3 regions of the Desulfosporosinus burensis genome follow, and region 2 is predicted to be linked to each of the others. Evidence: riboswitches for the same ligand, from Rfam matches in the RefSeq annotation. Region 2 holds a riboswitch; each other region holds the start of a gene.
The links. Region 2 has a riboswitch for cobalamin ahead of ACYQ3Q_RS26570 (hypothetical protein). Riboswitches for the same ligand answer to the same signal wherever they lie in the genome.

Region 1 (3,278 bases), on a different contig from region 2:
TTCACTCGGAAAATTTTATCTAATTCCTTATCATCCGTTTCAATGGGGTTTTCGTGATTTGCGGTCAATTCCTTCAGTTTATCGGCCACTCCAATATACGCCCACTTTAACCCCTTTTCAATACTAAACGAATTGGGTGGATCAAGCATTACGCCATCATAAAAAGTGGCAATATCTGTCGTGCGAAAGCCCGGATCGATGACCACCACATACCCGCTAAATAACTTGGCGCTCGTCGGCATCCCATATTCATTAAGAGTTTCCTTAATAAAGACTCCATAACTCTGGGGAAGCACTCGAGAGCGCAAGATGTTCAGTTGCCGTGTCAACCCTTTCATGGGACCTGAATGAAAGGTTACCGAAAAAGACCCCTTTAATTCCGCTTCATACTTGTCCTTTAAACTAGCATAATACTTAACGGGCACGCCAGTTCCAAGATAAATATTCGCTTTAGGAGTTTTTTGGGCTAGGGCTAAAGCCACTACCAGTAATGCTGTTGCTTCTTCATCCGAAGATTTGTCTTCATCCCAGCAATAATGAGCTTCGTTCGGATTCAGGCTTTCAGCCAAACTTCCCATGAAGTAATGCCGTTCCACACCCGTCGAATTATTCTTGACCAAAACATCCAAAGTAGAAATCTGAGTTTCTAAGTCAGATCCTTTACTAATCAGGGAATTACCTAAGGTTGAGAAAATCCGCTCATTCCCTTTACAAATTACAGCTGGAAATAATACTTTTGCATCTCCAGTATCCAGTTTAATCGCTCCAAATCCCGGATCTGCTCCGGCCACAAGAATATCACTATCTAACACACGTGTTCCTCCTCGATTACAATCAATTATGGACAAACTAATAACTACACCTACACCTACACCTGCTACTGCTATATCTATCATTATATACGAAGCTAACACGCTTGTAAAAATGGGTTATTAAAATTCTTCTAAATATTTAAATAGTGACCAACACTATACTTGAGATTAGAAAAAGGTTGTGGTATGCTAAAAGAAAAATTACTTGAATTTAGGTGCCCTTTGGGGAGAATAGGGAAGTTCGGTTCAAAACCGACGCGGACCCACCACTGTATTCGATGAGCTTTGTTGACCACTGGCACTTTGCTGGGAAGGTGACAAATTAAAGCGATGATTCGATAGCCAGGAGACCTGCCTAAATCTTTAAGTCTTTCCACATCGTGGAGAGCGGCGGTGATGACGGTAAAGTCCCGACCACAGATTTATTTGTGGTCGGGATTTTCTATTTTTCAACAACTATATTGAGGAGGAGTTTTAATGAAAAATTTGTCAGAAGCACAACTCTATGCCCAACTCGAAGCTCTAACTGCGAACATCTCAGAACTTGACGAGGATTCCATGGCTAAGGTCCAAGCACGCTTGGACATCCTGACCAAACCACAAGGCAGTCTTGGACAATTAGAGCATATAGCCAAGCAACTTGGAGGTATCCAACGAACCTCTAATCCTCAGATCAATAAGAAAGCAGTCCTCTTGATGGCTGGAGATCATGGCATCGCAGCTGAAGGAGTTAGTGCCTTTCCCCAAGAAGTTACCCCTCAAATGGTGTATAATATCATAAGTGGTGGCGCAGCCATCAATGTACTGGCTCGCCAAGCCAATGCCGAGGTTTTTTGTACGGATGTTGGGGTTGCCTTCCCCTTAGAAGGAAACCTTATTCACAAACGGGTTGCTAATGGAACCCAGAACATGACCAAGGGCCCGGCAATGACCCGTCACGAAGCACTGCAAGCTCTACTGGTCGGTGCTGAAGTTGCAGCAGAAAAGATCGGTGCAGGATATAACCTCTTTGCTACAGGTGACCTCGGAATTGGCAATACTACCCCTAGCTCTGCAATCGTTGCCCTCTTTACCAATTCCCCCCTTGAGGACGTTGTCGGACGAGGAACTGGAATTGATGATGCTGGCTTAATTAAGAAACGCCAGGCCATTCAAACGGCCTTTGACGTCAATCAACCTAATGCAGACGACGCTCTAGATGTTCTAAGCAAAGTAGGCGGTTTAGAAATTGCGGCGATTGCTGGTTCAATCCTTCAAGCGGCAGCTAGCCGTGTTCCGATTGTCATTGACGGGTTTATCTCGACGGCCGGAGCACTCATCGCTTCAAAAATTGCCCCAAAATGTACGGCCTTCATGATTCCCTCCCACGGTTCAGTCGAACCTGGTCACCGTAAGGCCTTAGCAAGCCTAGGCCTTGATCCGGTAATTAACCTAAATATGAGACTTGGAGAAGGAACGGGAGCGGTCCTAGCCTTTCACTTAGTCGAAGCTGCACTTCATATTCTTAAGGAAATGGCAACTTTCGGCGATGCTGGAGTCAGCGAAAAGTCAAGCTAGAGAATCAAAAATCAAACACTATTCAAAGTCAGAAAAGACGAGTCAAAGCCTCTACTTAAGTAAATCAATCTTAATAAATATTCATGGGAGTCGATGAATGCCATGTCTCAATTCACTTTAGTAACAGGCGGTGCACGGAGCGGAAAGAGTAGCTTTGCAGAACTTCTGGCCGCTTCGGTAAATCGTCCTGTAACGTACATTGCCACCGCCCAAATCTGGGACGAAGAAATGGCCCATCGTGTTAAAAAACACCAAAACCAGCGCCCGGCAACTTGGCAACTCATTGAGGAACCTCTAAAGATTCGAGAAACACTTTGCCAACTCAAAGACTATGACGGAGTCATTCTGCTTGATTGTGTCACGCTCTGGCTTACTAATCTTCTCTTAACTCAACAAACTGGACATGCAGAACAAACAGAACGAGCTGACCATTCTGATCACGAAGGAGTAGAATCCACCCTAGGCTCCTCTAAACAGGATAAGATGTACCCCGACCTCGAACCACAAATCCTAACTATGGTTCAAGAGGTTGCCCAACTTGCCCAAGAGATTAAACCTCAAGTCCTCTTTGTCACCAACGAAGTCGGCCAGGGCATTGTCCCTGAGAACCCTTTAGCTCGGGCATACCGTGATTTAGCTGGACGTAGCAATCAAATACTTGCCCGCTGTGCTGATCATGTCTATCTTGTTGTAGCAGGTTACCCCTTGGAACTTAAACACTCTGGCGGGCAGCTTCTTGCTTCCCTGCACAAGGAGTGATCTGAGATGCGCGGATTCCTCATAGCACTTACCTTTTTTACCCGAATTCCTTTACCGATCCCTAAGAATGTTACTTCAGAAGAATTCCTGCGCAGTTATCGATATTATCCGTTCGTAGGACTAGTCTTAGGTCTTATCCTCTGGCTGCTG
Region 2 (3,278 bases):
ACCAAGGACAGGAGGGAATCAAATCCGGAAAAAATGGAATCGGATGATGATTGGTGGGCTTCAGGTCTGCATTACAGCCTTGTCACTCCACTTTTAGAATGGACCATTTCACCTTTTATCGCTGCATACTATGCTTTCTGCGAGGACAATAACCAACAAGATAAAAGGGCTATCTATTCCTTTGCTCAAAGAGTAGCCACTGTCAAAAACAACGAGTTAAAAATGAAGAACCCTAGCGCTAGTGGAGACGATTTATTTGTTAAGTGCATTAAGCCTTTATTTGATAATAACTCCAGGTTAGCAAACCGGTGCAGTCTGTTTACAAAGTCTCCAACAGGAGTGGACATTGAGCAGTGGGTAAGGAAAAATTTTAGTGGAGTCAGCAAAGCCAAAGTAGTTTTATTAAAGCTGACGCTACCTAACACTGAAAGAAGTACCATTTTAAAGGCTCTAAATAGAATGAACGTGATAATTACTTAACACGAAGAGCAAAAGCATGAAAATGACTCACTAGAAACTATTAATCTAAGTAAGTCTAAAAATAAGCTAGATAAAGCAGGGATTCCTAAGTTTTTGTAGAAGTAACAGATTAGGGAAAGTGCTGAAATTTGGAATAGGTCAATAGAGGTCTGGAAATTGACCAAGCCCATTTTTATTTGCTAGCCCGAAATGAAAAACTTAATACGTACGTAACGAGTATACTTTCTCAGGGAAGTATTGAAAAGGAAAGTCAGTCAATCTGACGCGGTCCCGCCACTGTGATAGTGAGCGGCCTTATATAATGTCACTGGGCAACCGGGAAGACGTAAGGCTGCGATGAACTTAAGCCAGGAGACCTGCTCGTTATAGATCAACACAGGAACCTACGGAAGATAGGGGAGGTGCCGATTATGCCGGGAAGTCAGCGAATATTGTCCGGCTAGCAAAGTCAGCTATATCCCTTTACAGGTATCTGTAGAGGGTTTTTTTGTACTATCAGAAAGTATAAATTTCGGGTAAGCATAAGTGCAACTAAGGCGGCCGCCTGCGCTAAGGCTTGGCGCCAGCCAAGTTTTCTTTATTTTCTCATGAAAGAGGCCTGACTGGTGAGACGCTGGGAGAAAATTAACAAAAAGGAAGAGCGCAGGCAAGTGTTGTACAATTGAATATTACCATATGTTAGTCCACAAGAGCATCGATTAGTTGATGTGTAAGTCACTTGAGGGGTGTATTTCTAAAGCGTAGATATGTATAAATACAGAGTGTATGGGAGCGAATTGTCATGATTACAGCCACTGTTCATAGTTTAGAAGGTGTTATCTGCAGACTCGGGTTAGACCCACTCACAGTTAACCGTTTTATGGAGGAGTGGTTACAAACTGCACACGAGGTTTCTTTTGAGGAGGCTAATGAGGTAGCTTGTATATTGAACAAAATGAAAGGATGCACTAAGTACTACTTAGCCCCAGATCCTACACAAGAGGGCTATCAGGTCGTGCTCATCGTGAGGAAAAATCGAGTAATTACTATACTTACTCAGTTAACCAATTCCTTTTACGGTGTACCTGAGGCAAAGACGGTGAATGGTACACGCATGATTAGAACACTAGGGGGTGAGATGTATGAAGACAATGGCAATTGGGTTAGACAACTTAGAAAAAGACGCGAAAAGTGTTTTAATAGAAAAAAACTCAGATTCTAGAAAACGCTATTGTTTAGATGTTGTATAAAAAGTCTCTCATTTAAGTAGGGGATGCGCCGAAACTTAAAGTATCGTTACATCCCCTTCTTCATTGGAAGGTCTATTCTTTCTCAGATTAGACCTTCCAATAGATCCAAGCAGTTTTCGTCCGAACTCTCTCTCTCACAAATCCTTTTTGAGAGATCTGTTCGAGATAGTTTCTAATTAACGTCTGTTTCTGATCACCTGAGTTGTTCTTAGTTTCAAAGAGTGTACCATAGTAAAGACAAGCTTCTTCAATGGTTCGGACATGCTCTCGATCCGTATCGACATAGGTAATATTGGGATAATAGCCAGTTAGCCAAAGAATATTAAAAATGCTGTAAATTGTATTAATATAAAATTTTGGATCTTTAAGCTGGAGGATTTCCGTACGAATAATGTCCTGAACAGAGTCGGAACGATCCACAAAATTGGATAAAAAGCAGTATCCCTTGCTGGCATCGATCATCTTCTCGAGGGTGATTTGATCATGAATTCCAGGGCTGTTGATTGCGGCAACCAAGTCAAACCTTTTTTTCCAACCGTATTCTTCAAGGTTGACTTCATCCCAATTTAAGTTTTTAAACGAGACATTGGTCAGGTTCGCGGCTGCGGCATTTTTTTGCGCATAGTCTAACATTTTATCGGATATGTCTAGGCCTGTAACGTCAGTTGATTTTTTGGCAAATTCAACGGCAAACCGTCCTGGACCGCAGCCTATGTCCATGACGCTGCTATTTTCGGTGAGAAGATTATTATGTGACATAAATTCAACGATTTTGCGAGTTCGTTCGTCAGGAGTGCCTTGAGAAACTAATTTATTGAACTCATCCGCCCGGTTGTCCCAAAAGGAGGTCCCAAATGCCTTGGCAACCTTTCCCTCGCTCCATAGACGGGTGTAATGTTGTATATCCATCTCTTTACCACCCTCTTGAATAGTCCTTGAAGCAGTCTAGGCATACTTTTTTGCCGTCATTAATTCGAATCTTATGCTCTGGAGTACCTTCTCCACAATTCTCACAAATTACGGTTGTAAAGATTCTTGCCTTTTCGGGCAACTCAAACGACGGCTTGGAGAAATTAAAGAGTTCTTCTGCAGGTGAGTTCAGAAGGTATTCTTGGCGCTGCTGGCGATCCATTTCCTCGTTTATTGGTTTTATTATCATTCTCAGGCTTTCACCATTTGACCTGTTATAAAAGCTGAAGGCCATTTTGCCTGTGCCTTTATACAAGAGGTTCCCTTTCCCAAAAGTACAGCCCGTAATTACCTGTACGGCATCGACTCCGCAGGCATCGTTTTCGGTGACACATACAATTTCTTCATCCGAAGAAAACCGAATGCCCATTTTTTTGATCGCGGCCTCACAGGCTTTATAGCCAATCGCCAGTCCTGGGCATTCGTGCCCATGGAATTCCACTGCTTTTTCCCACCTTGTTTTCTCTCTACACATACAATTAATCCCCCTTTTTTAGAAAAAATCAAAAAAAGACCAAAGAAAACTGACTATCAAAAGTCAGACCTCCATGGTCTTGGCAACACCTTCATGGTCCTGCGGGCTATGATTATGTATTTTAT
Region 3 (3,278 bases), on a different contig from region 2:
CTAACAAAATGGTCAAATCCTTTTTCCGTCTTAGATCATCCAGCGTTTGATAGATTTCTGATCGTCCTATCGGATCGAGTTCTGAAGTTGGTTCATCCAGCACCAAAATTTGAGGTTCCATCACGAGCACACCGGCAATCGCCAAGCGTTGTTTTTCTCCACCTGAGAGTTCTTCAGATAAACGTTGCTTATATCCTCTTAAGCGGACTTTTTCTAAGCTTTGATCGACCCTCAGATTAATCTCATCGAAGGGAACTAAAAAATTGCGAGGGCCAAATGCGGTGTCCTCCTCAACCGTTCGACCAATAATTTGGGTCTCTGGATCCTGTAGGACAAGCCCAAGAACTTTGGACATCGACTGAACTGCAGTTTTCCCTACATTTTTGCCTGCTATGCTCACCTGTCCTGTTAATTTTCCTTCCAGCAGCTGGGGAATTAGACCGTTTAGACATAAACTCAAGGTTGTTTTTCCCGCCCCTGTGGATCCCATTAAGACAATAAATTTTCCTTTTTCCACGGTCAAGCTTATGTTTTTCAAACTAAGTTCTTGGGCGTTCGGATAACAATAAGAAATATTATGGAGTTCGATAGCATTTTCAACGGGTTTTACGGTTTCCACGATTTCTACGGTTCTTACAGCTTCTGCAGCTTCTGCAGCATCTACAGTCTCCACGGTTTCACCTCATCACCTAAATGAGTCGACTTCCCTTAATTGCTTTGTAGGCTACTGCCGAAATAATCACGTTGAGAGCTGCCCCGACGACGAGAAAAGGCATCAAGCCCATTACCCCTCCCATACCCATCAACGGCAGCATGGCAAAAGATGATACAACCCCATTCAGGATAATTCCGACGATAACAGCCGGAATCAAACCGAGCTTTTCATTCACCCAGCGATAGGCCACAGCCCATAAGGCCATTTGTAAAGCAATATATAAATGGATCGGAATCGTCATAGGAAATCCGATCACCGCTGCCGTCAGCAAATGCCCAAAAGCAATGACAATCGCCCCCGTAAGTCCTCCAAAGGCCAGTGCAGCGAAAAATCCGGGTGCCGAATCCATACCGATAGTTCCGACCGGACTTGGGATCTTAATCAGTGATCCCACAGCACTTAAAGCAATAAAAATGGCCATAATCGATAGTCTTTTGACACTCCAAGCGGAGAGTTTTATGTCCTGTTGTTCTGTTTCTAAATTATTCATAAACAATTCCTCCTTAAATTTAGTACAATGTACCGATTTTCGTTAAAGGTAATAAAGGAAACTTTGATGAAAGGACATGATCAAACGTCCTTGATGATGTAGATGATGTAGATGATAGAGATGTCGGAAATGATAGTGGTGTTAGTGATGATTGTGATAATAAAGCGGAAGAAGAAAATATAAGACAGGTCGAAGGTCCAGCAGATTTATCCAAGTCGAGAGGACAAGTTGAATCAACGTGCAATCGCTTGTTTATCGTGGAGGCAAGTAGTTCGGCTTCCAAACGTATCCCTCTTGACCCTACAGAAATGATGTCATGAATACTTGAGATCTCTAAGAGGAACTGCAGAGCTTTGACTTGGACAATTTCTGGATCCTCTGGATTATTGAGCTCTGATCCAACTTTAGGCAAGCCTAAACAATAGACGTCATCTCCTGATTGGGCTGTTCCAATACGCAACTTGTTTTTCTCAGCCACCCCGATCACACTAATTCCGAGACCGGTTTGCTGAGTCGTCATGTTTTTTTCTGTGCTGATCGCCATGGGTAGAGTTTCTAATCCTGCAGCTTCTAGTTCATCGTTCACCCCCTTTATTATTTCATCTCCTGTCGGGTACGGCTCATTAGAAATCGCCACCGTCATTAATTTTGGCACAGCCCCTGTGGAAAGGACTTCTAACAAAGCGACTCTTGTCGTTAACCTTCCTGTAATAGACCAGGGAACCTGATATGTATCTAATTCCTTCATACCAATGGCACCACAGGAATCACAGGAAGCCACTAAATATTGTGCCTTGTTTAACGAAACAACCTCAACATCTCGACCCTGGTATCCCAATCGTTTCACCCCATTCTCTAAAAAGTCAAATAAAAAAGTTCATAGTCAATTTTCTTCTCAACTCAAGGTTGGAAAGAAGATTGACCATGAACTTTACCTTAATCCATGTTCTTAAATACGTTACAGGCAGGTCTCCTGACTCAGAATCATCAACGTTATACGCCTTCCCGGTTTCCCAGTGGCAATGCATAAGTCTCCTCTTTACAGTGGTGGGTCCGTCCGGGATTTTCACCCAGTTCCCTATTCTCCCTCATTCAAGGGCACCAGTAACAAACGAATATTTAGTTATCTGTATTTTAATGCAAGATGCCTAAGATTACAAGATTAAATTCTAGCTTTTTTTTAGTTTTTGCTCGATTACATATTCATTATTAGATCTGTAATCGTCAAAGATTTAATAACGCGCTTCTTAGGCTTTGTAATGGCAGATGCTTAGAGAAATACTTTGGTTAATATTTTGAATCAGTAGCGTTGCATAAAGCTTTTACGCAAAAGTCAAATTCTATGTTACAAAGAAAACCAACGGAAAATGGCGTAAACTGCAGATATCCCTGATTATTCCTGTCAAAACCATAAAAAAAGCCTTATAATTAGAGTTAGGGTAGTTCTTGCCCAAATCTCTAATCATAAGGAGATAAAAAATGCAAGGCAAGAATACTACAAAATCCACATTTATGCAACTGTTTCAACCGGTTTTTTCTAAAAATATTTGGACTAAAATTCATCAAGAAGTTCCAGACCTTGATAAGCGAGTCCAAAAACTTAAAACAAACCAACTCGCGTTACTTATCAGTAATGCTCAACTCCAAGAATTTAAAGCTTTACGAAAAATCAGTGCCAGTGTTCAAAGTAATGACTTCAGTCGTACCATTGGCTTAGAAAGCATTAGTCATAGTCAAATTTCACGAAGACTTAGAACTCTTCCTGTTAGAGTCTCGGAAATGCTTTTTAAAAACCTATTAAACGAAGTAGCTCAGAAAAAAGGGTTCGGACTGATCCAGCAACGCCTTGGAAACCTGTTCATGATTGATGCATCTACGATAAGCTTGTGCCTTTCTAAGTATCCTTGGGCTGTGTTTAGAAAAACCAAGGCCGGAATCAAAATGCATCTGCGACTAAGTTTCGACGGAATGGCTGTCCCTGACGCAGTGATTATTACTCCGGCAAAGACGGCAGACAAGAAGAAACTGGATGAACTGATTGTCAAAGATACTGACGCCCTTAATATTTTTGAC

Region 1: linked by a shared signal. The riboswitch ahead of cobT (nicotinate-nucleotide--dimethylbenzimidazole phosphoribosyltransferase) and the one ahead of ACYQ3Q_RS26570 (hypothetical protein) in region 2 are both predicted to bind cobalamin.
Region 3: linked by a shared signal. The riboswitch ahead of ACYQ3Q_RS15820 (AIR synthase family protein) and the one ahead of ACYQ3Q_RS26570 (hypothetical protein) in region 2 are both predicted to bind cobalamin.

The regions. Positions count from the first base shown of each region.
Region 1 is NZ_BAAHYN010000006.1:270,658-273,935, reverse strand. Features, by position in the region: gene ACYQ3Q_RS12895 (ParM/StbA family protein) at 1-812, opposite strand, end outside; cobalamin riboswitch at 1,009-1,185, shown strand; gene cobT (nicotinate-nucleotide--dimethylbenzimidazole phosphoribosyltransferase) at 1,290-2,369, shown strand; gene cobU (bifunctional adenosylcobinamide kinase/adenosylcobinamide-phosphate guanylyltransferase) at 2,472-3,128, shown strand; gene cobS (adenosylcobinamide-GDP ribazoletransferase) at 3,135-3,278, shown strand, end outside.
Region 2 is NZ_BAAHYN010000023.1:20,923-24,200, reverse strand. Features, by position in the region: gene ACYQ3Q_RS26575 (FRG domain-containing protein) at 1-480, shown strand, start outside; cobalamin riboswitch at 678-858, shown strand; gene ACYQ3Q_RS26570 (hypothetical protein) at 1,262-1,681, shown strand; gene ACYQ3Q_RS26565 (class I SAM-dependent methyltransferase) at 1,797-2,618, opposite strand; gene ACYQ3Q_RS26560 (FmdE family protein) at 2,623-3,153, opposite strand.
Region 3 is NZ_BAAHYN010000008.1:205,697-208,974, reverse strand. Features, by position in the region: gene ACYQ3Q_RS15830 (ABC transporter ATP-binding protein) at 1-619, opposite strand, end outside; gene ACYQ3Q_RS15825 (ECF transporter S component) at 690-1,205, opposite strand; gene ACYQ3Q_RS15820 (AIR synthase family protein) at 1,225-2,043, opposite strand; cobalamin riboswitch at 2,152-2,326, opposite strand; gene ACYQ3Q_RS15815 (IS4 family transposase) at 2,685-3,278, shown strand, end outside.